3 regions of the Pseudomonas sp. VEM90 genome follow, and region 1 is predicted to be linked to each of the others. Evidence: riboswitches for the same ligand, from Rfam matches in the RefSeq annotation. Region 1 holds a riboswitch; each other region holds the start of a gene.

Region 1 (7,576 bases):
GGCGAAATAGCTGGCGCACAGCATGACCACTGCGGTCAGGGCGCAGAGCACCAGAATGAGTGTACGTAGATCCAGGCGCAATCCGTGCTTGGTATGTGGCAATCCTGACCTCTGTGATCGTAAAGGGCTGCTGAACGGAAGTTACCTTGGCGGGCAGCGCTCAAGAGCCTGCCTTGTCCAGCGCATCAAGCTCATCTTCCACCTGTTGCATGCGCTGCTCGACCAAGGCCTGCACGTTCACATCGCGGGCGGTTTCGCGCATCAGGGCGGTGAGTTTTTCGCTCAAGCGTTTGCCGGCTTCGGTGTCTTCCAGGGCGCGAGCTTTGGCGGGGTCCTGGGTGGCGGCGACGATGGTTGCGAACTCGGCGTCGCTGAAGTTCTTTTCGCTGTACAGGCGGAACAGGTCCCGGCGTTGGTCCTCGACGGTGAGGTGCTTGCGCAGTACGTCCTGGATGGTCGCTTGCGACAACTGCGGGTGAGTGCGGCCCAGCAGCGCGGACATGCGCTCGATGTTGTGCGTGTAGGCGTCCTGCAGCGGCAGCTGGGCGAGGATCTGTTCTTCACGGGAGGGCTTCTGGTCGCAGGCGGTGAGTGCAGCAGCCAGCAACAGGGGTAACAGCAACTTCGGGAGGCGAGGCATGGTATGGCCTGGTCGGGCAGTGAAGGCTGCCGATTATACCGATGTCCGCCTTGCCGCGACGAGCCCTGTGATTTGCCTTGAGCGGCACGCTGCGGTAGAACCGTACGCTCCCAACCACACTGGCAACCGCCCAATGCCGAACTGGACCTTGCAACCCGTGGCGCGTGACGCCATTGCCGAAGTGCTGGCGTTTGTCGACAGTGCCCGCCGCGCGCTTTTTCCGATGCTCGCCAATGCACCCTTGCCGCGTGACCTGGCGCAGTTCGCTGACACTTACCTGGACGGCGCGGGCTGTTTTCTGGAAGCCCGTGAGGGTGGGCGGCTGGTCGCGGTGATAGGTTACTTGCCCTATGACCATCGCTTTGCCCAGCTTGATTACCGCGCTGAGCGGGTAGTCGAGGTGGTGCGGCTGTTCGTGTTGCCGGCCTACCGCAGGCATGGGCTGGCGGCTGCCTTGTTTGGCGCCTTGCGCGAACGGGCGATGCAAGCCGGCTTCGACTGCCTTTACTTGCATACTCATCCGTTTCTGCCGGGTGCCATCGCGTTCTGGGAGCGGCAAGGGTTTACGTTGGTGGATGTGGAGCAAGACCCGGTGTGGCAGACCACGCACATGCAGTTGCGATTACGCTGACCGCTGGGAACGTGCCTGTTGGCGATGAAGATCACGCCGCGCGTCACTGGATCGAACACGTTGCGGTTGAGAAGCTTCCAGTTGCCATCCTCGGTAAAGCCATTGCTTTGCAAGTGGGCGACGCCGGCCAGGGCGTGAGCGACCCGAATAGCTGGCTCATTGCCCAGCTTCGAGCTTTTGCAACTGTGCGGCAAAGCGGGCTTTGGCCCGCGCCGGCAAGCTGGTCGGCAATTCGGCGGCAGGCGCGTCACCGACCTGGATCACCATGACCATGCCCATGGCCACGTGCGGAATGCATTGGATACCGTACACGCCCGGCACGCTGAAGGTGTGCTCGAACGGCTGGTTCAGCCTGCTCTTGAACGGCTCGGCCCCGGTGGGTAGCAGGCCCGCCACGCTGGCGGCATTATGCCCGTTCTGGGTCGGCAGGAAGCGAACGCTGTCGCCGGGTGCAATGCGCAAGTGGTCGGGCTCGTAGACCATGGCACCGTCGCTGCCACGGTTGAGCATTTTCACTTCATGCACTTCGGCCAGTGCGGTCGGGGCATGCAGGGTGCTGGCGAGCAGCAGGGCGACAGGGCGCAACAGCATGGGCAGGGCTACCTGGTTCAGGGGGCGCGAAAGCGCAGGATGCGCGCGCCGTCGAAAGGGTCGGTGAGGTAGTGGGCGTGGACGCCGAAGGTGCTCAGCAGGCGCTTGGCGGTAAGCACTTCGAAGGGTTTGCCAAGGGCGACCAGGCGGCCCTTGTCGATGACCGCGACACGGTCGCAGGTCAGTGCCTGGTTGAGGTCATGCAGCGCTACCAAGGTGGTAACCGGCAGCGCCTGCACTTGTTGCAGCAGGCTCAGCTGATGCTGGATGTCCAGGTGGTTGGTCGGCTCGTCCAGCAGCAGCACCTGCGGCCGTTGGGCCAGCGCGCGGGCGATGTGTACACGCTGGCGCTCGCCACCGGACAGCGACCCCCACAGGCGCGTGCGCAGGTGCAGGGCGTCGAGGTCGGCCAGGGCTTGCTCGACGATGGCGCAGTCTTGCCGGGAGAACGGTGCCAGGGCCGAGAGCCACGGCGTGCGGCCCAAGGCAACCGCGTCGAACACACTGATCGCATCGAGGGTGTCGGCCTGTTGCTCGACCAGCGCCAGCGCTTGGGCAACACGGCGGCGGGGCATCTGTGCCAGTGGCTCACCCATGAGCTGCACGCTGCCGCAGGCCGGTTTGCGCAGCCCTGCCAGCAACTTCAGTAGCGAGGATTTGCCCGAGCCGTTAGGGCCGACGATGCCCAGGGTTTCACCGGCGACAACGCTGAGGTCGATATCGCTGAGCACGGTATTGCCGGCCAGTTGCAGCCCCAGCCCATGGCAGGCCAGCGGGGGGATGCGAACAGTTGTCATGGCTGTCATGGTCGCCCCCGACGGCTGACCAGAATCAGCGCGAATACCGGGGCACCGATCAGCGCCGTAACCACGCCCACCGGGATCACCTGGCCGGTGATCAGTGTGCGCGAAAGAATATCTGCCGCAATCAGGAACAGTGCACCGCCCAGTGCGCTGGCGGGCAACAGACGGCTGTGCCCGGGGCCGAGCAGAAGGCGCAGGGCATGGGGTATAACCAGCCCGACAAAACCGATGGCGCCGACAATGGACACCATCACAGCCGTCACCAGCGCTGCACAACTGATCAGCAGCAACTGGGTGCGCCGCACCGGGATGCCCAGCGAGGCGGCCGAATCGGCGCCGAAGGTGAAGGCATCCAGCGCACGGCGATGCCACAGGCACACCAGCAAGCCGAAAATCGCCACCGGCACAGCCAGCCACACCGAAGGCCAGCGCACGCCGCTCAGGTTGCCCAGCAGCCAGAACAGGATACCGCGCGCCTGCTCGGCGGTGGCCGACTTGGTGATCAGGAAGGCGGTCAGTGCATTGAACAGTTGCGAGCCGGCGATACCGGCAAGGATCACTTGGGCATTGTTGCTGCTGGGGCCGGCCGCGCGGGCCAGCACCAGTACCAAGGCGAATGCGGCCACGGCACCGATGAAAGCCCCTGCGGACATGCTTAATGCCAGGCTACCCAGGCCCAGCAGGCCGACGAGTACCGCGCCGGTCGAGGCACCGGCAGACAGCCCCAGCAAGTAGGGCTCGGCCAGTGGGTTGCGCAACATCGCCTGCAGGATGACACCGCAGGTGGCCAGCCCGGCGCCACAAGCGGCTGCGACCAGGGTGCGGGTCAGGCGGTAGTTCCAGACGATGCCGGCGTCGATCGGGTCCACCGGGTAGGCAGCTTGCCACAGGTGGTTGGCCAGCACCTGGCCGACCACGCTGGGCGACAGGTTGGTTTCGCCGATGGCGGTGCCGGCCAGCAGGGCGGCCAACAGGGCGCCCAAGGCAACCGCGATGCAGGGTAACAGGCGGATCATCACGGGGCTGCTTTACCGCTGGCGAAGGCCGTGGAGAGCGTCTGCACGCCCCGGAACAGGCGGATGCCGGCCTGCATGGCGTCGGCGTCGAGGATAATGATGCGGTCGTGCTTTACCGCGTCCATGTTGCGGGTTACTGGATCACTGCGCAGGAATTCGAGCTTTTTCTGGTAGTCGTCGGCGGGGAAACGGCGGCGGTCCATGCGTGCGATGATCAGCCAGGTCGGATTGGCCTTGGCCAGGGTTTCCCAGCCAACGCTTGGCCATTCTTCGCTGGACTCGACCACGTTGCGCACACCGAGGGTGCGCAACATGAAGTCGGCGACACCCTGGCGGCCGGCCACATAGGGGTCGATGTCCAGGTCGGCGCTGGAGAACCAGAACAGCGCCGAAGTTGCCGACAGGTCCTTGCCGGCCAGTTGTGCCCTGGCGCTGTCGAGGCGCCCTTGCAACTCGGCGTTCAGTGCTGCGCCGCGGTCCTGAACGTCGAAGATCTCGGCCAGTTGGCTGACGCTCTTGTAGATGCTGTCTACCTGGAACGCTTGCAGGCGGGTGCCGTCTGCACCGACTAGGTTGTCCTTGCCCTCGCAGTCCGATGGCAGCACGTAGGTGGGGATCTTCAGTTCATCGAACTGCTCGCGGGTGGCGACCACGCCCTGGGCACCGACCATCCATTCGAACTGCACCGCGACCAGCTGCGGGCGCTTGCCGACCACCGCCTCGAAGCTGGGGTCGTTGTCGGCCAGGCGCGGCACCTTGGCGTTCACCGCCTGGTATTCCGGCAATACGTTGTTGAACCACAGCGACGTGCCCGCCAGCTTGTCACCCAGCCCCAAGGCATAGAGCAGCTCGGTTCCGGCCTGGCCGATGGTGACGGCGCGCTGCGGTGCCTGGGCAAAAGTCTGCGGCTTGCCGCAGTTGTCGACCGTCAGCGGGTAGTGGGTGGCAGCGGCCTGGGCCAGGCCGGTGAGGCCTAGGCCCGCGAGCAGGGTGGCGAAACGGGGCAGCATGCTGGGCGATCTCCTATCGGACAGTTCTGGTGAGGAACGCACGGACAGGCATCGCCAAGCCCCAGCGGGTGGCTGGGGCAACACGGATGGCCAATCCCGGACACCCCGCCGGTTGGTGAATGAAGGCCGGCAGGTCTCCTGACTGGTGCGTCACGGCCCGGCTCCCGCCTTCCCGGGCGGTAGGCCCAGTGGCATCGATGGAGCAGGCTCGGCACCTACAGTTGCGGGGGCAGTTCCGATTGGCCTGTATTGGCAGGCCTGGGATTCCCTGTTAGTTCCATGGTGGAAACCGGCGGCCCGCATGGTAGACCATCGCGTCGCCAGGTGAAAACGCTTTTCAGAAGTACTTCAGCCAACGGATGTCGCGGCGACGCTGCTTCAGACGGGCGAACCCGCGCACTGGCAGGTACAGCGAAACCGCCAGCAGCACCGCGCCCAGCCACACCGCTGCAATACCGTCGAAACCGAAGTAGTCGCCATGGTTGAGCCCGAACAGCGCCACACAGGCCAGGTACAGCAGCTTCAGCACATACAGGTGCAGCAGATAGAAGAACATCGGTGCCGCACCGAACACTGCCAGTGCAGTGATCCAGCGCGCCTGGCCGGCCCGTTCGAACGTGCGCAACAACAACAGGCCGCAGCCCAGGGTCAGGGTCAGGAACAGAAGCGACGGTGGGTATTTGGTGATGTTGAAGAAGCTCATCAGGGTTTGCGTGAAGGTTGGGTAACCGCTCCACGGTGCCTCACCGTAACCGTTGAACATGCGCAGCAGGATAAAGCCAAGCAGCGCGAGCAAACCGGCCACCAGCAGGTGTTGCTGGCGTTGTCCGGCATCGCTGCCGCGACCGAACCAGGGCCCCAGGCCGTAGCCCAGGGCGATGACGCCGATCCACGGCAGCACCGGGTACGACGTGCGCAGGTGCAGGTTCTCGGAAAACGCCAGCCAGCCACGATCATGCAGGATTGCCCACGGCACATGCAGGGCTGACTCTACGCCGAAGTGCACGCCGTCGAGCAGGTTGTGGCCGGCGACGATGATGGCGCCCAGGGCGAGCAGGGCGGCGCGTGGCAGCCACACCAGCAGCGACAGGGCGATCATGCTGACGCCGATGGCCCAGATCACTTGCAGGTAGATCACGCTGGGGGGCAACTGGAAGGTCCAGGCGAAGTTGACCAGGGTGAACTCCAGCAACACCAGGAACAGCCCGCGTTTGAACAGGAAAGCCGAGACGTCGCCACGGCCCTGATGCTTCTCGCCATACAGCCAGGCCGATAGGCCGGTCAGCAGGACGAACACAGGCGCACACAGGTGGGCGAGGGTGCGGCTGAAGAACAGCACCGGTTCCGTGGTGTCGATGGCCATGGGGTCGCTGACCTGGCGGTGCAGGAGGAAAGTCTCGCGGACATGGTCCAGGAGCATGAACAGGATCACCAGGCCACGCAGGGCGTCGATGCTCTGCAGCCGCTGGGTGATCAGAGTGGGCGTGGCGATTGCGCTTGTCATGGGTGAACGCTAATAGTAATGAATGTCATATAAAACGTTATCTTATAACTAGCCGGTGACGGGTTGGTAGCGGTTTTTGTGCTATCCGTGCCGTGAAGAGGTATTCAGGTCAGAAGCTGTAATCCACCGTCGCGAAGTACGACCGCGGCATCCCCATCAACCACTGCTGCCCGCTGAACGCCGACTGCACATACTCGCGATCGAACAGGTTGTTCAACTGCAACCCCAACTTCACATCCGGCAACACCTGCCAGGCGATGTTGGCATCGACCACGGTGTAGCCGGGGGCGCTTTGGGTATTGGCGGTATCGGCATAACGCTCATCCACATAACGCGCCCCCAAGCCGGCCTCTACCTGCTGGCCGAAGCCTTTGCTCAACCAAAGGTTGGCGGTACGGCGTGGCACGTTGGCTGGCCGGTTGCCTGCGCGGTCCTGTGGCAGGCCGCCGACCATTTCGTCGAAGTCGTCGTACTTGGCGCGTACCAGCGATGCATTGGCCGACACCTGCCACTGATGGGCCAGGGCCAGCTCCAGCGTCGCTTCCAGGCCATCGGAGGTCTGCTGCCCGGCTTGTTGCTTCTCGTGCGTGATCGGGTCGTCGACCAGCAGTTTTTTCTTGACGATGTGGTAGGCGGCAAGCGTCCATTCGCCACGCCCCTCCCAAAAGCGCTGCTTGATGCCGGCCTCGGTCTGCTTCGCCTCGGTCAGGTCATAGTGCATCTGTGCGGGGCTGAGGCTGATGAGGTTGTTGACCCCGTCCTCGCTGGTTGAGTACTGGCCGTACAACGACAGGTCGTCGTTGAGTGCAAACACCAGCCCGACACGCCAGTTGCCACCTTGCAGGCTACGATCGCTGCGGCTGTCGTTGGTCAAGTTATTGCGGTCGATGTGGTTCTGGTCGCGACGCACGCCGGTAACCAACGACAGGCGATCGCTCAATTGCAGGCGGTTTTCGGCAAACAGGGCAAAGGTATGGGTGGTCGAGAGCGTTTGCGGCCGCAACGGCGAGGCGCTATGGAACCCGCCGGGCTGTGGCTGCCACGGGTCGACGTAGTCGCCGCCGACATCGTTGTAGGGTGAATTGCTGTCGACGTTGAAGCGCACCTTGTTGTACTCGGCACCGAGCACGGTCTTGCTGGCCAGGCCGAACAGGGTGTGGTCGAAGGTGAAGGTCTGGCGGTCACCGAACTGTTCCTGGTTGTGCTTGATCTCCAGGTAGCTGCCGCGCAGCAGCTGCTGACGCCCGCTGTCCCAGCTGTAGTCCTCGGCGTTGCGCCAGTGACGGCGGCTTTTGATGTAGTACAGCTGGTTGCTGGCGCTGATCTGGTCGTTCAGCGCCCAGTCGGTTGTCAGCCGGGTCCATTCATCAACGTACTGCTG
Region 2 (7,576 bases), on a different contig from region 1:
GGGTAAATGCGGCGACGGTGGCCTGAACCTGCTGCTGGAACTGCAATAAGCCGATCAGCGGCAGCTGCGGCCGCACTTAAGGCTGCCAGGGCTGATACCTGCGCATTGCTAGTCAGCGGCTAGAATGCATGAACCCGGCCAGCCTGGGCTGACCGGGGCACGACAGGTGCGCTCAGGCAATCGCCTTGAGCGGCGCCGGGTGGCTGTCACGCAGCGCATGCAGCTGCTCCACCAGGTTGACCAGATCACGACAACTGTTGAGATTTTGCAGGGCGACCCCGCTGAGGGTCACGCCTTGATCGAGATCCTGGCCCTGGCCCAGGCGGATGGTCAGGTTGGCGCCGTCCGGGCAGCTGACCTCACAGCGATCTGGCAAGCAGGCCTGTTCGATCATTTGCCGCATCTCTAGTATCGAAACGCCTATCAACGACATGGTACGACCCTCTCTGTGGGATGGCCTGTTGTTTGGAAGTACGCCTTTGTCGGGCGGGGCGCCAATTGATATTGCGCATGCTCGGGCAGCAGTCCATGCGCCCGGGCAATGAGCTTGCGGGGAATCCTCTAGCACCTTAGTGGAAGATTCCCTGCGTGGGCCGAGCGTTCGAATGCATTAGCAGACTTGACGACGAGTGGTCTTGGACAGCAAGGCCACCCAATCAACAGGATCAGTGCGCGGCACCTCCCCTCTCATTCTGCATCTGCCCAAACCGCCCGGCATGGAAATCATCGAACGATTCGGCAATCTCCGCCTGGCTGTTCATCACGAACGGACCGTAGCCGACGATCGGCTCATCGATTGGCTCACCGCTGAGCAGCAGCACACTGGCGCCTTCCAGCGCCTCGACCGCTACGTCTACACCCTCCCGGTCGAGCAGCACCAGGCTGGACGGACCTGCTTCGCGTTCGCTGTTGATTCGAACGTTTCCACGCAACACCACCAGCGCCGCAGTGCGACCGGCAGCAACCGGCAACTGCAAGACAGCGCCGGCGTTGAGCCGCAGATCCCACACATCCATCGCGGTGAAGGTCCGAGCCGGCCCCTGGTGCCCATGATAGTCACCGGCAATTACCCGCAAGCTCCCGGCATCACCGTCCAGCGCTAGCACCGGAATGTCGCCGGCCAGCAGCGTCTGGTAGCCGGCCGCTGCACGCTTGTCCCGCGCCGGCAGGTTCACCCACAGCTGGACCATTTCCAGTGTGCCACCACTGCGGGCGAAGCCGGGGGAATGAAACTCCTCATGGAGGATGCCGTTGGCAGCCGTCATCCACTGCACGTCACCTGGGCCGATCAAGCCGCCAGCCCCGGTAGAGTCACGGTGCTCCAGCTCACCCTGGTAGACGATGGTCACCGTCTCGAAGCCGCGATGCGGATGCTGGCCTACACCGCGTCGTGCCTGGGTTGGGGCGAAATCATGCGGCCCGGCGTAGTCCAGCAGCAGGAATGGGCTGATCCGGCTGGCCAGGTTGTCGTAGGTGAACAGGCTGCGCACCGGGAAACCATCCCCCACCCAATGGGCGTGAGGGCTGTGGTGGATACCCAGAATCTTTTTCATGAGAAGGCTCCTCTCTTGGTTGAGATAACCTTATCAATGATGCCAATCAAGCGGTAGACGGCTGAAATGACATGCATCGTCCCACCTGCAGAACAGTCAGCCCTGCAAGAAACCGAGCACCTGCTCGGCCGCCATGGCCGGGTCTTCCTGCATGAAACAGTGCCCACCGGGCACTTGCAGTGCGGTCACATTGCGGTTTAGCAGCGCCAGGCGATTCACCGAGTGTGGCACAAAGGGATAGGTGTCCTCGCCATACAACACCCGTGTCGGCGTCCTGATTGCTGTCAGGCTGGCCCACATGCGTTTAGGGAACGAGCTGAAGATTTCCACTTCACGGCTGGGCCGGCACTTGAGCACCACGGCCTCGCCACAATCCCCGATGGCATGCTCGACATAGGCCTGCAGCGCCGTATGGGTCCAGCCTTTGAAGATGCCACGCCCTTGCAGCGAGGCCAACGCTGACTCGCGATCGGGCCAGTGGCTGCGACGACTGGCAGCCTTGCGGGCCAGGGCGTGGCGCTGATGCAGGCCGACCAAGGCTGCTGCCCCCATCACGCCGATCATGCGTCGGCTGAACAACACCGGGTCGAGCAGCACGGCGCGTGCAAACAGTTGCGGTTCACTGCTCAGGATCAGCCCTGTGAGCACGCCACCAAAGCTGTGCCCTGCGGCAAACCGCTGTACGTCGCCATACTCGCCACGTCCGCCCTGAAAGGCCTCCACCGCCAAGGCGGCGGTGCGGTTCCAGCCGCGAAACACCCCGCCATGGTCACTGTCGCCATGGCCTTGAACGTCGCAGAGCCACAAGTCGAAATACTTGCCCAGGTGCATCAACAGCGGTTGGTAGGTCAGGCAACAGAAGCCATTGCCATGCAGGAAGTGCAGCAGCGGTTTGCCACTGGCCGGGGTTCGCCAGCCACGCAGGGTGAAACCTTCGGCGCATTCGTGGGACCAGGGAATCAACTGCATCGGCTTACTGTACTCTCGGGGTCAGGAAAACGCTGATTCTACAAACAGCAGCGGGTACAGTGAAATCACCAGCAACAGGGCCATCACGACATTGAACAGCATCAGCCAGCGCGAATGCTGCAACAGGTTGCGCAGGGCGCTGCCGAACATCACCCATACCCCCACGCTCGGCAGGTTGACCAAAGCGAACAAGGCCGCAATGACGATCACGTTGGTTACATAGCCTTGCGCGGGCGTGTAGGTGGTAATCGCCCCCACCGCCATCACCCAGGCCTTGGGGTTGACCCACTGGAACGCCGCTGCTCCCCAGAAGCCCAGCGGTTTGCGGGCACTGGACGAGGCCGTGCCGACCGGCCCGGAAGTGGCGATCTTCCAGGCCAGGTACAGCAGGTAGGCGGCGCCAGTGTAGCGCAGCACCGTATACAGTGGTGGCCAGGCCTTGAATACCTCACCCAGCCCCAGGCCGACGGCCAGCACCATCATCATGAAACCAAAGCTGATACCCAAGGCATGAGGGACCGAGCGGCGCACGCCGAAGTTCACCCCCGAGGCCAGCAACATGGTGTTGTTGGGGCCAGGCGTGATGGAAGACACGAAGGCAAACAGCACAAAGGCGGTCAGCAGGTCGGCAGAGGCAAGCATGGCGGGCATTCCACTTTCTTTATAGGTGCTGTCACACTACCGGAGTCGCTTTCCCCTGCGACCGGTACAGTTTGATTAAATTATGCAGATACACATCACTGTATCGCCAATCCGGACCAAGGAAGCTGTCACCATGAGCCTCACCATTCGCCCTGCCGTGCGTACCGATGCCGCGCAGATCCTCACCTTCGTCACCGAACTGGCCGAGTACGAACGCGCCCGCCACGAGGTGGTCGCTACCCTTGCCGACATCGAGCACAGCCTGTTCGACGAAGGCAGCACCGTGCGCACCCTGATGTGCGAGCGTGATGGTCGTGCAATCGGCTTTGCCGTGTACTTCTACAGCTACTCGACCTGGCTCGGGCGCAATGGCATCTATCTGGAAGACCTGTACGTGACCCCCGAACAACGCGGCGATGGCGCCGGCCGGCAGTTGTTGCAGCACATTGCCCGCGAAGCGGTGGCGAACAACTGCGGGCGCCTGGAATGGAGCGTGCTGGACTGGAACGAGCCAGCGATCGGCTTCTACCAGAAGCTAGGAGCCGAAGCACAGGATGAGTGGGTGCGCTACCGGCTGGATGGCGACAAGCTGGCGGCATTCGCCCGCGGGTGATCGCCCGGCGCCTGCACTTCTGCCTGCTGGACGAACACCGCAGGCGCGAGGCGGTGGTACCTGCTGTTCGACAGCCTCGCGCTCTGTATGACATTGACGCCAAGCCCGCCCCATGCTCTCCTTATGCCTCGCGTTCAGGTGCCCCTCAGGGGGTGAAACGGGAAACCGGTGCGTCCCAGGCCCTTCAGCAGGGCCGGACAATGCCGGTGCTGCCCCCGCAACGGTAAGCGAGTGAAGCGTCTGTACCACTGTGCCTTGTAGTACGGCATGGGAAGGTGACGCGTTCCAGGAGCCCAGCTCTTCCTCGCAAGCCCGGAGACCGGCCTGACGTTCATGAACACCCCGCGGTGGGCGGGCGCTGTTGCATTCCCTTGGGCGGCCACGCCCGGGGCTGCCGCGCTCGCCCATTGCCCACAAAAAAGCAGAGGACCGCGTCATGCCCGTCACCAGCGCCAAACAACACAGCCTTGCGACCCCCGTTACCCTCAGCCAGCGTGTAACCATCGCCATCGGTGCCAGCTTGCTGGGCCTGTGCCTGGTGTACTTTGCCGGTTTCTCGCACATCGAGGCCGTGCACAACGCCGCCCACGACACCCGCCACAGCGCCGCCTTCCCTTGCCACTGAGTACGTCTGATGATCACGCGCATTGCCCGTACTGCGGGCTTCAGCGGGCTTCTTGCAGCCCTGTTGCTGACCTTGCTGCAAAGCTTCTGGGTTGCCCCGCTGATTCTTGAGGCGGAAACCTACGAGTCCTCGGCCCCGGCCGCACACCACGAACACGGTAGCGAAGTGGTCGCTCATGAACACAGCGCCGAAGCCTGGTCGCCGGAAGACGGCTGGCAACGCGTGCTGTCCACCACAGGCGGCAATCTGGTGGTCGCGGTCGGCTTCGCCCTGATCCTCGCCGCCCTGTACAGCCTTCGCGAGCCCAAACGCACCGCCACTGGCGCATTGTGGGGGTTGGCTGGCTTCGCCGTGTTCTGCCTGGCCCCAACCCTGGGCTTGCCACCAGAACTACCAGGTACTGCAGCCGCCGATCTGGGGCAACGCCAGACCTGGTGGGTCGGTACAGCCAGTGCCACAGCGCTGGGCCTGGCCTTGCTGGTGTTCGCTCGCCACTGGCTGCTGAAGGCACTGGGCGCCGTGCTGCTGGTCATTCCTCATGTGATCGGTGCACCGCAACCTGAGGTGCACGAAAGCCTCGCCCCCGAAGCACTGGAAACCCAGTTCAAAGTAGCCTCCTGGCTGACCAACGCCGCCTTCTGGCTGGCCTTGGGCCTGCTCAGCGCCTGGCTGTTCCGCCGTTCCAGCCAGGCTTGATGCCTGCCTTCTACGCCGGTTTTGGCTGCCGCCGGGGTTGCCCGGCGGATACCTTGCAACGCTTGCTGTGCCAGGCACTGGACAACCAGGGCCTGGCGTTGGCCGACCTGCGCGGCATCGCAAGCATCAGCCTGAAGGCCGACGAACCGGGTTTGCAACAACTGGCAGAGCACCTCGGCTTGCCCTTGGTGCTGTACCATGGCGCGCAACTGCAACCCTATGAACCACTGCTCAGCCACCGTTCCGCCGCTGCCCACCAACACAGTGGCTGCTGGGGCGTCGCCGAGAGCGCGGCACTGGCCCTGGCCAGCCAGCGGCAGGGTACGGCCAGGTTGCTGCTGACGCGCCAGGTACTGGGCCCGGCGACGCTCGCCCTGGCCTGCTGAGCGTTTCGTACCCTCTTTCTTGCCAGGACTTAGCATGACCATCTACTTTATCGGTGCCGGCCCCGGCGACCCGGAACTGATCACGGTCAAGGGCCAACGGCTGATTCGTCAGTGCCCGGTGATCATTTATGCCGGTTCACTGGTACCCGCCGCCGTGCTCGAAGGCCACCAGGCCGAAACCGTGATCAACAGCGCCGAACTGCATCTGGAGCAGATCATCGCCGCCATGCGCAGCGCGCACGAACAAGGGCAGGATGTGGCGCGGGTGCACAGCGGCGACCCCAGCCTTTACGGTGCCATCGGTGAGCAGATCCGCCACCTGCAGGCGCTGGGCATCGATTACCAGATCATCCCCGGCGTTACCGCCACGGCAGCGAGCGCCGCCCTGCTCGGCTGTGAGCTGACCTTGCCTCAAGTGGCGCAGACGGTGATCCTCACCCGCTATGGCGACAGCTCGCCCATGCCGCCTGGTGAGCAGTTGGATGACCTGGCGCGCCATGGCAGCACCCTGGCAATCCATCTGGGGGTCAAGCACCTGTCGCGCATTGTCGATGAGTTGGTGCCGCACTACGGCGCGAGCTGCCCGGTTGCGGTGGTGCATCGGGCCACCTGGCCAGACCAGGACTGGGTGCGCGGCAACCTCGGTGATATTGTCGAACGCGTAGCGGCCAAGGATTTCCGCCGCACGGCGCTGATCCTGGTAGGCCACGTACTGGGGGATACGCCGTTCGCCGAGTCGGCCTTGTACCGAGCCGGGCATGCCCACCTGTACCGTCCTGGCGACTGAGCATTGCCAGCCCTGCCTCGGGCATAGCAGACTCCGGGTTCCCGCCTGCGAACAGGAGCCATGCCCATGCTGGAGTTACGCCCCAACTGCGAGTGCTGTGATGCCGACCTGCCGGGTGACAGCCCCGACGCCCTGATCTGCTCCTTCGAATGCACGTTCTGCCGTGCCTGTGCCGAAACCCGCTTCCAAGGCCGCTGCCCGAATTGTACCGGGCAGTTGGTGGCCCGCCCGACGCGGGTCGGGCAGGCATTGACCAACAACCCTGCCTCCACACTGCGTATACACAAACCGCACGCTGCCTGCGCCTGAATAACTGCAAAGAACCGGCATCACCGCTGTTTCAGGGTGATGCCTTTCCTGTTTCTTGTAGGATTTCTCAACAATAAGTAATAGGGATTTCAACACTTCTATACTCGGCATTACCAAACCTCGGGAATGGTCGTATCGTGCAGCGCTTCCGATAACCCCACTTGCAGACGTATTCCTGAGTGTTCCAGGAAGCGGACCACATCCCTACAGGAGTTTTCCCCATGACAACCGTGCTGATCGTCGACGACCACCCTATTGTCCGGCTGTCCCTGCGCCTACTGCTCGAGCGCGAGCGCTTCCATGTCGTCGGCGAGGTCGGCAATGGCAGTGAAGTGGCTCAGGTAGCCCGTGAACTGCGCCCGGACGTGGTCATTCTCGACATCGGCCTGCCTGGCCTGGACGGTATGGAAGTCATCAAGCGATTGCAGAGCCTGGAGCCGGCACCGAAGATCATGGTGCTGACCGGCCAGGCCACCGATCTGTATGTGCGCCGCTGCCTGGATGCCGGGATAGGCGCCTTCGTCACCAAGGAAGAGGACCACGAGGCACTGCTGTTCGCTCTCAAGGCCCTGATCAAGGGTTATTCGACCTTTCCGCAAATGTCGGTCAACAGCAACTCGCTGGAGAGCGAGCCAGTGCGCCTGGCCAGTCTCTCCAACCGGGAAATGGAAGTGCTGCGGCGCCTCGCGCGCGGCGAGAACAACAAGAACATCGGCACTTGCATGAACCTCAGCGCCAAGACCATCAGCACCTACCGGGGCCGTATCATGGAAAAGCTCAAGACCGAGTCGCTGGTGGAAATGGTCGACCTGGCCAAGCGTAACAACGTCTATTGAGCGCTCGGCTGCCATGAAACAGTTGCTGGCGAGCGTCCTTCTGGCTATTGCTCTGGCCAAGTCCCCGGTGCTGCAGGCCAGCAGCGAGCCACGCCATCTGCTGGCGCGCTCAATCAGCGCCTCTGCCCCGCTGACGTTGTCCAGCGATGATCGCCACTGG
Region 3 (7,576 bases), on a different contig from region 1:
ACAGCAGCGGCGCCACTGGCTGCTCGGGGTGCCAGTGCGGGTACCAGTCTTCGAGTGTCGCGCTGCCCTTGGCGGGGTGATATACCGCGGTGCGCGGCAAAGGCTGCGGCTCGTCCCAGGCATAGTCGCGGCCCAGCCACTGGCTGGCCAGGCAGTTGAACAGGTTGATGGCATTGGCCTTGCCGCCCTGGCGCAGGTAATGCCAAAGCCGCTCGGCCTGTTCACCGCGGACGTTGCCCAGGCAGGTCAGCTCCGGGTCCGGGCGGTCATCGCCCGGCACCAGAATCAGCTGCACGCCACGGGCGGCCAGCTCGACCAGTTGTTCGACACCATAGCGCCAGTAACCAACGCCACCGTGCAGCGACACCAGGATGACCTTGGCGTGGCGCAGCACCTGGTCGACATACAGGTCGACCGAGGCATGGTTCTGCACCTGCATCGGGTTGGCCAGGCGCAGGCTGGGAAAGTCTTCGGGCAATTGCTCGGCGGTGTCGGCGAGCAATGCCAGGTGTGAATCGCCGCTGCAGAGAATCACCAGCTCGGCGGGTGTCTGGCCGAGGTCGGCAATGCTGTCATCCGGTACGAAACCACCGGGCTGGGTCCGCAGCAGGTGCATGGGTCAGGCGCCCAGCGCCTGGCGCAGGCGCGCCTCCAGCTGGGCAGCATCGAGGTCCTGGCCGATCAGCACCAGGCGGGTGATGCGCGGCTCGTCGGCGCGCCAGGCGCGGTCGAAGTGCTTGTCGAAACGGGTGCCCACGCCTTGTACCAGCAGGCGCATCGGCTTGCCCGGGATGGCGGCGAAGCCTTTGGCGCGCAGGATACCGAACTCCACCACCAACTGGGTCAATGCATCGAGCAGCAGGCTTTCGTCGGCTTCCGGCAGGTCGATGGAGATGGAATCGAAAGCGTCGTGGTCATGATCGTCATGATCGTCGCTATCGTGGTGCGAATCGTGGTGGGTTCGGCGGCCATCGATATGCGCCTCGGACTCGGCACCCACGCCCAGCAGCACCTCCAGTGGCAGCTTGCCGCTGCTGGCCTCGATCACTTTCACCGCCGGCGGCAGTTCTTCGGCCACCTCGGCACGCACCTTGGCCAGGCCTTCGGCGTCGATCAGGTCAGCCTTGTTCAACACCACCAGGTCGGCACTGGCCAACTGGTCAGCGAACAGCTCGTGCAAGGGCGATTCATGATCCAGGTTAGGGTCGAGCTTGCGCTGGGCATCGACCTGGTCCGGGTAGGCGGCAAAGGTGCCAGCGGCCACGGCCGGGCTGTCGACCACGGTGATGACCGCATCGACGGTGCAGGCGTTGCGGATTTCCGGCCACTGGAACGCTTGTACCAATGGCTTGGGCAGGGCCAGGCCGCTGGTTTCGATGAGGATGTGGTCGAGGTCGCCACGGCGGGCCACCAGCTCGCGCATCACCGGGAAGAATTCTTCCTGCACGGTGCAGCACAGGCAGCCGTTGGCCAGCTCGTAGACGCGGCCGCTGGCTTCTTCCTCGGTGCAACCGATGCTGCACTGTTTGAGGATTTCGCCATCGATGCCCAGTTCACCAAATTCGTTGACGATGACCGCAATGCGGCGGCCCTGGGCGTTGTCGAGCATGTGGCGCAGCAAGGTGGTCTTGCCCGAGCCGAGGAAGCCGGTGACGATGGTGACGGGTAGCTTGGCCAGTGTTTTCATGTCGCATTGCCCTTGGCAGTGTGGCGCGGGCATGCAGGACGACAGCCGCAGGCCAGGCCGGCCGGGCTTGTTCGCCACCGGATCACCCCGCCCGGTTGAAAGTCGAAAACGTGACGAGGCAGGTCTCCTGGCTTGCACCGTTCCATGCCCCGTTCAGTCGAACGGCGGGCTGGCGGGATGACGCCTTCCCGCGCGCTGGCGCAGTGGCTGTGTCGATCCGTTGTCGGTGCTTACAGTTGCGGGGGCAGCCGCGGCTTGTACCGCGTTCCCGTCTTAGCTTCGGCCAGGCCGAAGAACCTCGAAGTGGCAAGGCTACGCAGTGGCTGGCGGGTGGTCAACCATTGCTGCGGGGCCGGTCGACAACGCTGGGCGCAAGTGCGCTACAGTGGCGCCTTATCCACGGTCAAGGACGCACCATGCCCCTCGCCCCCGCCATACCTGTACTGCGCATATTCTCGATCGACAAGGCCAAGGAGTTCTACCTCGACTTCCTGGGTTTCAGCCTGGACTGGGAGCACCGCTTCAGCCCGGACTTGCCGTTGTACATGCAGATCCACCGTGATGGCCTGATCCTGCACCTTTCAGAGCACCATGGCGATGCCTGCCCTGGCTCGACCGTGTTCGCCCGCCTCGACGACCTGCGCGCGCTGGAGGGTGAATTGCAGGGTAAACAGTACGGTTTCGCCCGGCCCGAGGCCGAGCGCCTGGATTGGGGCCTGCAGATGCAGGTATGGGACCCGTTCGGCAACCGCCTGCGCTTTTGCCAGCAGATCGATGACGAGGCCAACCCATGAAGGCATTGGGCAAACGCGAGATAAGTCGCCTGGAGCGGGGGTTGGTTGCGTGCCTGACCGATGCCTGCGAAGCCGCCAAGGCAGAAATTGTCGGCTTCAGTTGGCTTACCCATCGCCTCGACCCCGAGGACTTTCCGAGCAGCCTGCGTATCACCTGGGTATTCGAGCAAGAGGCCGACAAGGCAGCGGCCGTGGTCGGTGATGCGAAGGCGCGCATGCTGGCGCTTACCGGCCTGGCGCTGGAGCAAGCCGGCATTGAGCTGGACCATCCGGCCTGGCATGTGCGATTCGACAGTGAAGAAGCCTGCGCGCACGGCCACGGCGGAGACTGGGCCAAGCGCTTGCAGACGCAGCGCTGAGCCCCAACCGGCAGCCGGTGCTTTACCCGGCCCCAGAGGGCCGTTAGGCTACGCAGTCTCTAAATTACGAGGTGTTCGTCCAATGCGCCATTGATGCCGCCGTCTGTTCGACGGCCAGTCTTCAGCCTCCGGTTCGTACCGGAGATGTCGCGGCATTTGTGGAGTTGTGCATGACGAACACGTCGATTCTGACGCTGGACAGCGTCTCCTTGGCCTTGCCTGATGGCAGGCCGCTGTTTAGCAACCTCAACGAAACCTTCGACCAACGCCGCACCGGCCTGGTCGGGCGCAATGGCGTGGGCAAAAGCCTGCTAGGGCAGATTCTTGCCGGCCAGCGTGAACCGAGCAGCGGCCATTGTCGGCGCCTCGGACCTGTCCATTTGCTGGACCAGCAAGTCATCGAGCGCAGCGCCACGCTGGCCGACCTGGCCCAAGTGGGACCGGTGATTGCGGCGCTGGAGCGCATCGAGCAAGGCAGCATCGAGCCCCAGGATTTCGACACCGTTGGCGAGCGCTGGGATATGCGCGAGCAATTGCAGCTACAGCTTCAGGGCCATGGCCTGGGTCAACTCGACTGGCGCCAGCCCGCACGAACCCTGAGCGGTGGCCAAGCCATGCGCGTGGCATTGATTGGCGCGTGGCTCAGCGATGCCGATTACCTGATCCTCGACGAGCCAAGCAATTACCTGGACAGCAACGCCCGTGCCCAGCTGCTGAGCATGATCGAAGCCTGGGACCGTGGCTTGCTGGTGATCAGCCACGACCGCAGCCTGCTGGCGCACATGGCACGCATTGTCGAACTATCCAGCCTGGGCTTGCAGGCCTATGGTGGCAACTACAGCCTCTATAGTGCGCAAAAAACCAACCAGACGGCGCAGGCCCAGCAGCAACTTGCCCGGCTGAAGCAGGCGCAGCAACGACAGGCCCGTGAACTGCAGCGCCAACGCGAAGACCTGGAGCGCCATCAGGCCCGGGCCGGGCGCCAAGCCAAGCACGCCAACCAGGCCAAGATTCTGGTCGACCGCAAGCAGGAGCGCAGCCAGGCCACTGCCGGCAAGCAGCACCGCGAGCATCGCGATGCTCGGCAAACGCTTATGGGCAAAGTGCGTGACGCCGCCCGCGAGATGGAGCATGACAGCGCTATTACCTTGCACACGCCCACACCTCAGCGTCATCCGGGCCGAGAAGTGTTGGCGTTGCAGGCACTTTGCTTGCCCCATGGCACCCGTAAAGCGCTTGACCTGCGCTTGTGCCTGGGCCAGCGCGTAGGGCTGATCGGCGCCAATGGCAGTGGCAAGTCCACCCTGCTCAGGCTGCTGAATGGGGAATTGCCGGCATCGCCCGACAATGTGCGCCTCATCGGTGAGACCGCCCTGCTCGATCAGCACTGCAGCACACTGGCAGGCAACCGTAGCGTGCTCGAACACCTACGCCAAGCCAACCCGACGATGGCCCAGGGGAAATTGCGCAGCCGCCTGGCGCAACTGGGCCTGGATGCGGCCCGTATCGAACTGCCCAGTGGCCTGCTTAGCGGCGGTGAGTGTATGAAGGCGGCGCTGGCCGCCGTGCTGTACCGCGAACGGCCGCTCGACCTGTTGCTGCTGGACGAACCCGGCAACCACCTGGACCTGCCTTCGCTGACAGCCCTGGAACGCATGCTTGGGCAGTTTCGCGGGGCGCTGATAGTGGCGTCCCATGATGCGGTATTGCTGGAAAACCTGGCGCTGGATGAGTACTTGCGGTTGTAGAAACCGAAAAAAAAGCATCGCAGCCTATCAATTCGTGACTGGCCGTTCCCGATCCGCCAAGGATGTATTAAGGTGGCATGGTGCGCATATAACAGCAGCCCGAGCGATCGGGCACTTGCAAGACAATGAGGGTGTCATGAGCAACGAAAGCATTAATTGGGACAAGCTGGGTTTCGACTACATCAAGACCGACAAACGCTACCTGTCCGTATGGCGCAATGGCGAGTGGGACAAGGGCACCCTGACCGAAGACAACGTACTGCACATCAGTGAAGGCTCCACGGCCCTGCACTACGGCCAGCAGTGCTTCGAAGGCCTGAAGGCCTACCGTTGCAAGGACGGCTCGATCAACCTGTTCCGCCCGGACCAGAACGCGGCCCGCATGCAGCGCAGCTGCGCACGCCTGCTGATGCCGCACGTGCCGACCGATGTGTTCATCGAAGCGTGCAAGCAAGTGGTCAAGGCCAACGAAAAGTTCGTGCCACCACACGGCAAAGGCGCCCTGTACCTGCGCCCGTTCGTGATCGGCACCGGCGACAACATTGGCGTGCGCACCGCCCCCGAGTTCATCTTCTCGGTGTTCGCCATCCCGGTTGGTTCGTACTTCAAGGGTGGCATGAAGCCGCACAGCTTCCAGATTTCCAGCTTCGACCGTGCTGCCCCGCAGGGCACCGGCGCGGCCAAGGTCGGTGGCAACTACGCTGCCAGCCTGCAGCCGGGCGCTGAAGCGAAGAAGGCCAACTTCGCCGATGCCATCTACCTCGACCCGCTGACCCACACCAAGATCGAGGAAGTCGGTTCGGCCAACTTCTTCGGCATCACCGCCAACAACGAGTTCGTTACCCCGAAATCGGCCTCGGTACTGCCAGGCATCACCCGCCTCTCGCTGATGGAGCTGGCGCAATCGCGTCTGGGCCTGACCGTGATCGAAGGCGATGTCGAGATCAGCAAGCTGGACCGTTTCGTCGAAGCCGGTGCCTGCGGTACCGCAGCCGTGATCACCCCGATCGGCGGCATCGAGTACAACGGCAAGCTGCACGTGTTCCACGACCTGGAAAAGGTCGGCCCGGTTACCCAGAAGCTCTACAACGAGCTGACCGGTATCCAGAGCGGCGATGTAGAGGCACCGGCAGGCTGGATCGTCAAGGTCGCCTGAGTCGCATCAGCTGTATGAAAACGGGGCATGCCAGTAATGGCATGCCCCGTTTTTCGTAGGTTTACACGGCCACCTTGAGGTGCGGGTTTACCCACGAATACGGTGGCGGCAGCGACGGGGAACGGCGGGTGGAAATTGGCCAGCAGGACCGGCCCTTTCGCGGGTGAACCCGCTCCTACGACGGCCTGTGTCCAATCACCAATGTGTGTCCACCCCCGATCAGGTGTAGGAGCGGGTTTACCCGCGAATACGGTAGCGGCAGCAACGGTGAACGGCGGGTGAAATTGGCCAGCAGGGCCGGCCCTTTCGCGGGTGAGCCCGCTCCTACGACGGCCTCTGTCCAACCACCGACCTGTGACCACCCCCGATCAGTGAACCGCGTCGGGTGACAGAATCATGCCAGGCGCCGCTGCACCAGCAGGTGCCGGACTTTGTCGAACGCCCAGTTGTACACCACGGTGTAGGGCAGGATGATCACGAAGAAGCCCAGCTCCACCATGAACGCCTGCAGCAGCGAAATCTCCAGCATCCAAGCCGCCACCGGCAGGCACCACACCACCAGGCCGGCTTCGAAGCCAAGACCGTGCACGAAACGCGTACCGGCCTTCCAGTTGATGCGTTCGGTTTGCACCCAGCGATCGACCAGTGCGTTGTAGACCATGTTCCACAGCATGGCGATTACCGACAGGGTCACCGCCAGCGCGCCCGCCGTTGCCAGCGACTTCCCCATGACCCAGGACAGCAGCGGCGCACACAGCAGTACTGCGAAAACTTCATAGCCAACCGCGTGGACCAGGCGTTCGGTGAAAGACACGTTTTTCATTGCAAATTCCATCCATTGCGTGAGTCGTGCTTCCCATTCTCTTTGACAGAACTGATACTCGCGATATAGCTACCATCGGTTTTATCAATACCATGCGTTACTCTCCCGAAGCTCTGGTCGCCTTTACTGAAGCCGCCTCGCTAGGTTCGTTTTCTGCGGCGGCGCGCAAGCTGCGCAAAAGCCAGTCCACCGTCAGCATCGCCATCGCCAATTTCGAGGCCGACATCGGCTGCCCGCTGTTTGATCGCAGTGGCCGCCACCCCACGCTCAATGAGGCGGGCAGGCAGGTGCTGAGCCATGTCGAGGCGATTCTCGATGCCAGCGCCCAGCTCGATGCGCTGGCAGTGCGACTGGCGCAAAATGTCGAGGCGCTGGTATCTGTGGTGATGTCGGACAGCTACAGCGTAACGTTCCAGGGGGCGGTGATGACTCGTTTCGCCCAGCACTACCCCCATACCGAGCTACGCTGCGGCCCGGCGGAGGACGCTGATGTGATCGAGATGGTCCAGCAGGGCCTGGCCCATGTCGGCATCCTTGCCACACAGCCTGGCTATCCCGCCGACGTGGCCGTGGCGCGCTTGCCGGAGCAGGCAGAGTTCGGCGTGTATGTCGCCAGCGAGCATCCGCTGGCGAACCTGGCGCAGGTACAGGCACAGCATCTGGAGAACGCGCGACAGCTGTATATCAAGACCTATGCCCCCAGCCTGCACCACGGCCGTGGCCAAGCGTGGTCGGCACCGGATTACCTGACCCTGCTGGAGTTCGCCGTGCGCGGGTTTGGCTGGGCCGAACTGCCCAGGGCGCTGGTAAAACGGTTTGGCAACGAGCTGGTGGAGTTGCAGATAGCGGGTTACCCCAGACGGGTGGATATGGATGTGGCCTGGTCGAGTCGGCGTGCATTGGGGCCGGCCGGGCAATGGCTGGTGCGACAGATGTTGGGACAATAGTTGTGTCGCCTGCCCGAACTTGAAGTGCGCCCAGACACAACAACCGGTACACCCAGCGACAA

What was found. A riboswitch is a leader RNA that binds a small molecule or an ion and turns the genes downstream of it on or off. The one in region 1 is predicted to bind cobalamin.
Region 2: linked by a shared signal. The riboswitch ahead of ACYCCG_RS13660 (CbtB domain-containing protein) and the one ahead of ACYCCG_RS23805 (ABC transporter substrate-binding protein) in region 1 are both predicted to bind cobalamin.
Region 3: linked by a shared signal. The riboswitch ahead of cobW (cobalamin biosynthesis protein CobW) and the one ahead of ACYCCG_RS23805 (ABC transporter substrate-binding protein) in region 1 are both predicted to bind cobalamin.

What each region holds. Positions count from the first base shown of each region.
Region 1 covers NZ_JBTRAR010000031.1:49,831-57,406, forward strand. The annotation lists gene ACYCCG_RS23775 (sensor domain-containing diguanylate cyclase) at 1-102, opposite strand, end outside; gene ACYCCG_RS23780 (hypothetical protein) at 161-640, opposite strand; gene ACYCCG_RS23785 (GNAT family N-acetyltransferase) at 774-1,271, shown strand; gene ACYCCG_RS23790 (pseudoazurin) at 1,428-1,862, opposite strand; gene ACYCCG_RS23795 (ABC transporter ATP-binding protein) at 1,880-2,668, opposite strand; gene ACYCCG_RS23800 (FecCD family ABC transporter permease) at 2,665-3,681, opposite strand; gene ACYCCG_RS23805 (ABC transporter substrate-binding protein) at 3,681-4,691, opposite strand; cobalamin riboswitch at 4,803-5,000, opposite strand; gene ACYCCG_RS23810 (DUF1624 domain-containing protein) at 5,029-6,195, opposite strand; gene ACYCCG_RS23815 (TonB-dependent receptor) at 6,305-7,576, opposite strand, start outside.
Region 2 covers NZ_JBTRAR010000012.1:98,827-106,402, forward strand. The annotation lists gene ACYCCG_RS13630 (hypothetical protein) at 1-49, shown strand, start outside; gene ACYCCG_RS13635 (DUF1652 domain-containing protein) at 173-433, opposite strand; gene ACYCCG_RS13640 (pirin family protein) at 666-1,553, opposite strand; gene ACYCCG_RS13645 (alpha/beta fold hydrolase) at 1,650-2,522, opposite strand; gene ACYCCG_RS13650 (LysE family translocator) at 2,544-3,173, opposite strand; gene ACYCCG_RS13655 (GNAT family N-acetyltransferase) at 3,298-3,777, shown strand; cobalamin riboswitch at 3,897-4,119, shown strand; gene ACYCCG_RS13660 (CbtB domain-containing protein) at 4,214-4,402, shown strand; gene ACYCCG_RS13665 (CbtA family protein) at 4,412-5,098, shown strand; gene ACYCCG_RS13670 (cobalamin biosynthesis protein) at 5,098-5,484, shown strand; gene cobM (precorrin-4 C(11)-methyltransferase) at 5,519-6,271, shown strand; gene ACYCCG_RS13680 (DUF1272 domain-containing protein) at 6,338-6,580, shown strand; gene ACYCCG_RS13685 (response regulator transcription factor) at 6,802-7,416, shown strand; gene ACYCCG_RS13690 (transporter substrate-binding domain-containing protein) at 7,430-7,576, shown strand, end outside.
Region 3 covers NZ_JBTRAR010000025.1:30,921-38,496, reverse strand. The annotation lists gene cobN (cobaltochelatase subunit CobN) at 1-616, opposite strand, end outside; gene cobW (cobalamin biosynthesis protein CobW) at 620-1,687, opposite strand; cobalamin riboswitch at 1,788-2,003, opposite strand; gene ACYCCG_RS21345 (glyoxalase superfamily protein) at 2,104-2,481, shown strand; gene ACYCCG_RS21340 (hypothetical protein) at 2,478-2,840, shown strand; gene ACYCCG_RS21335 (ATP-binding cassette domain-containing protein) at 3,011-4,588, shown strand; gene ACYCCG_RS21330 (branched-chain amino acid aminotransferase) at 4,725-5,744, shown strand; gene ACYCCG_RS21325 (multidrug/biocide efflux PACE transporter) at 6,139-6,567, opposite strand; gene ACYCCG_RS21320 (LysR family transcriptional regulator) at 6,660-7,514, shown strand.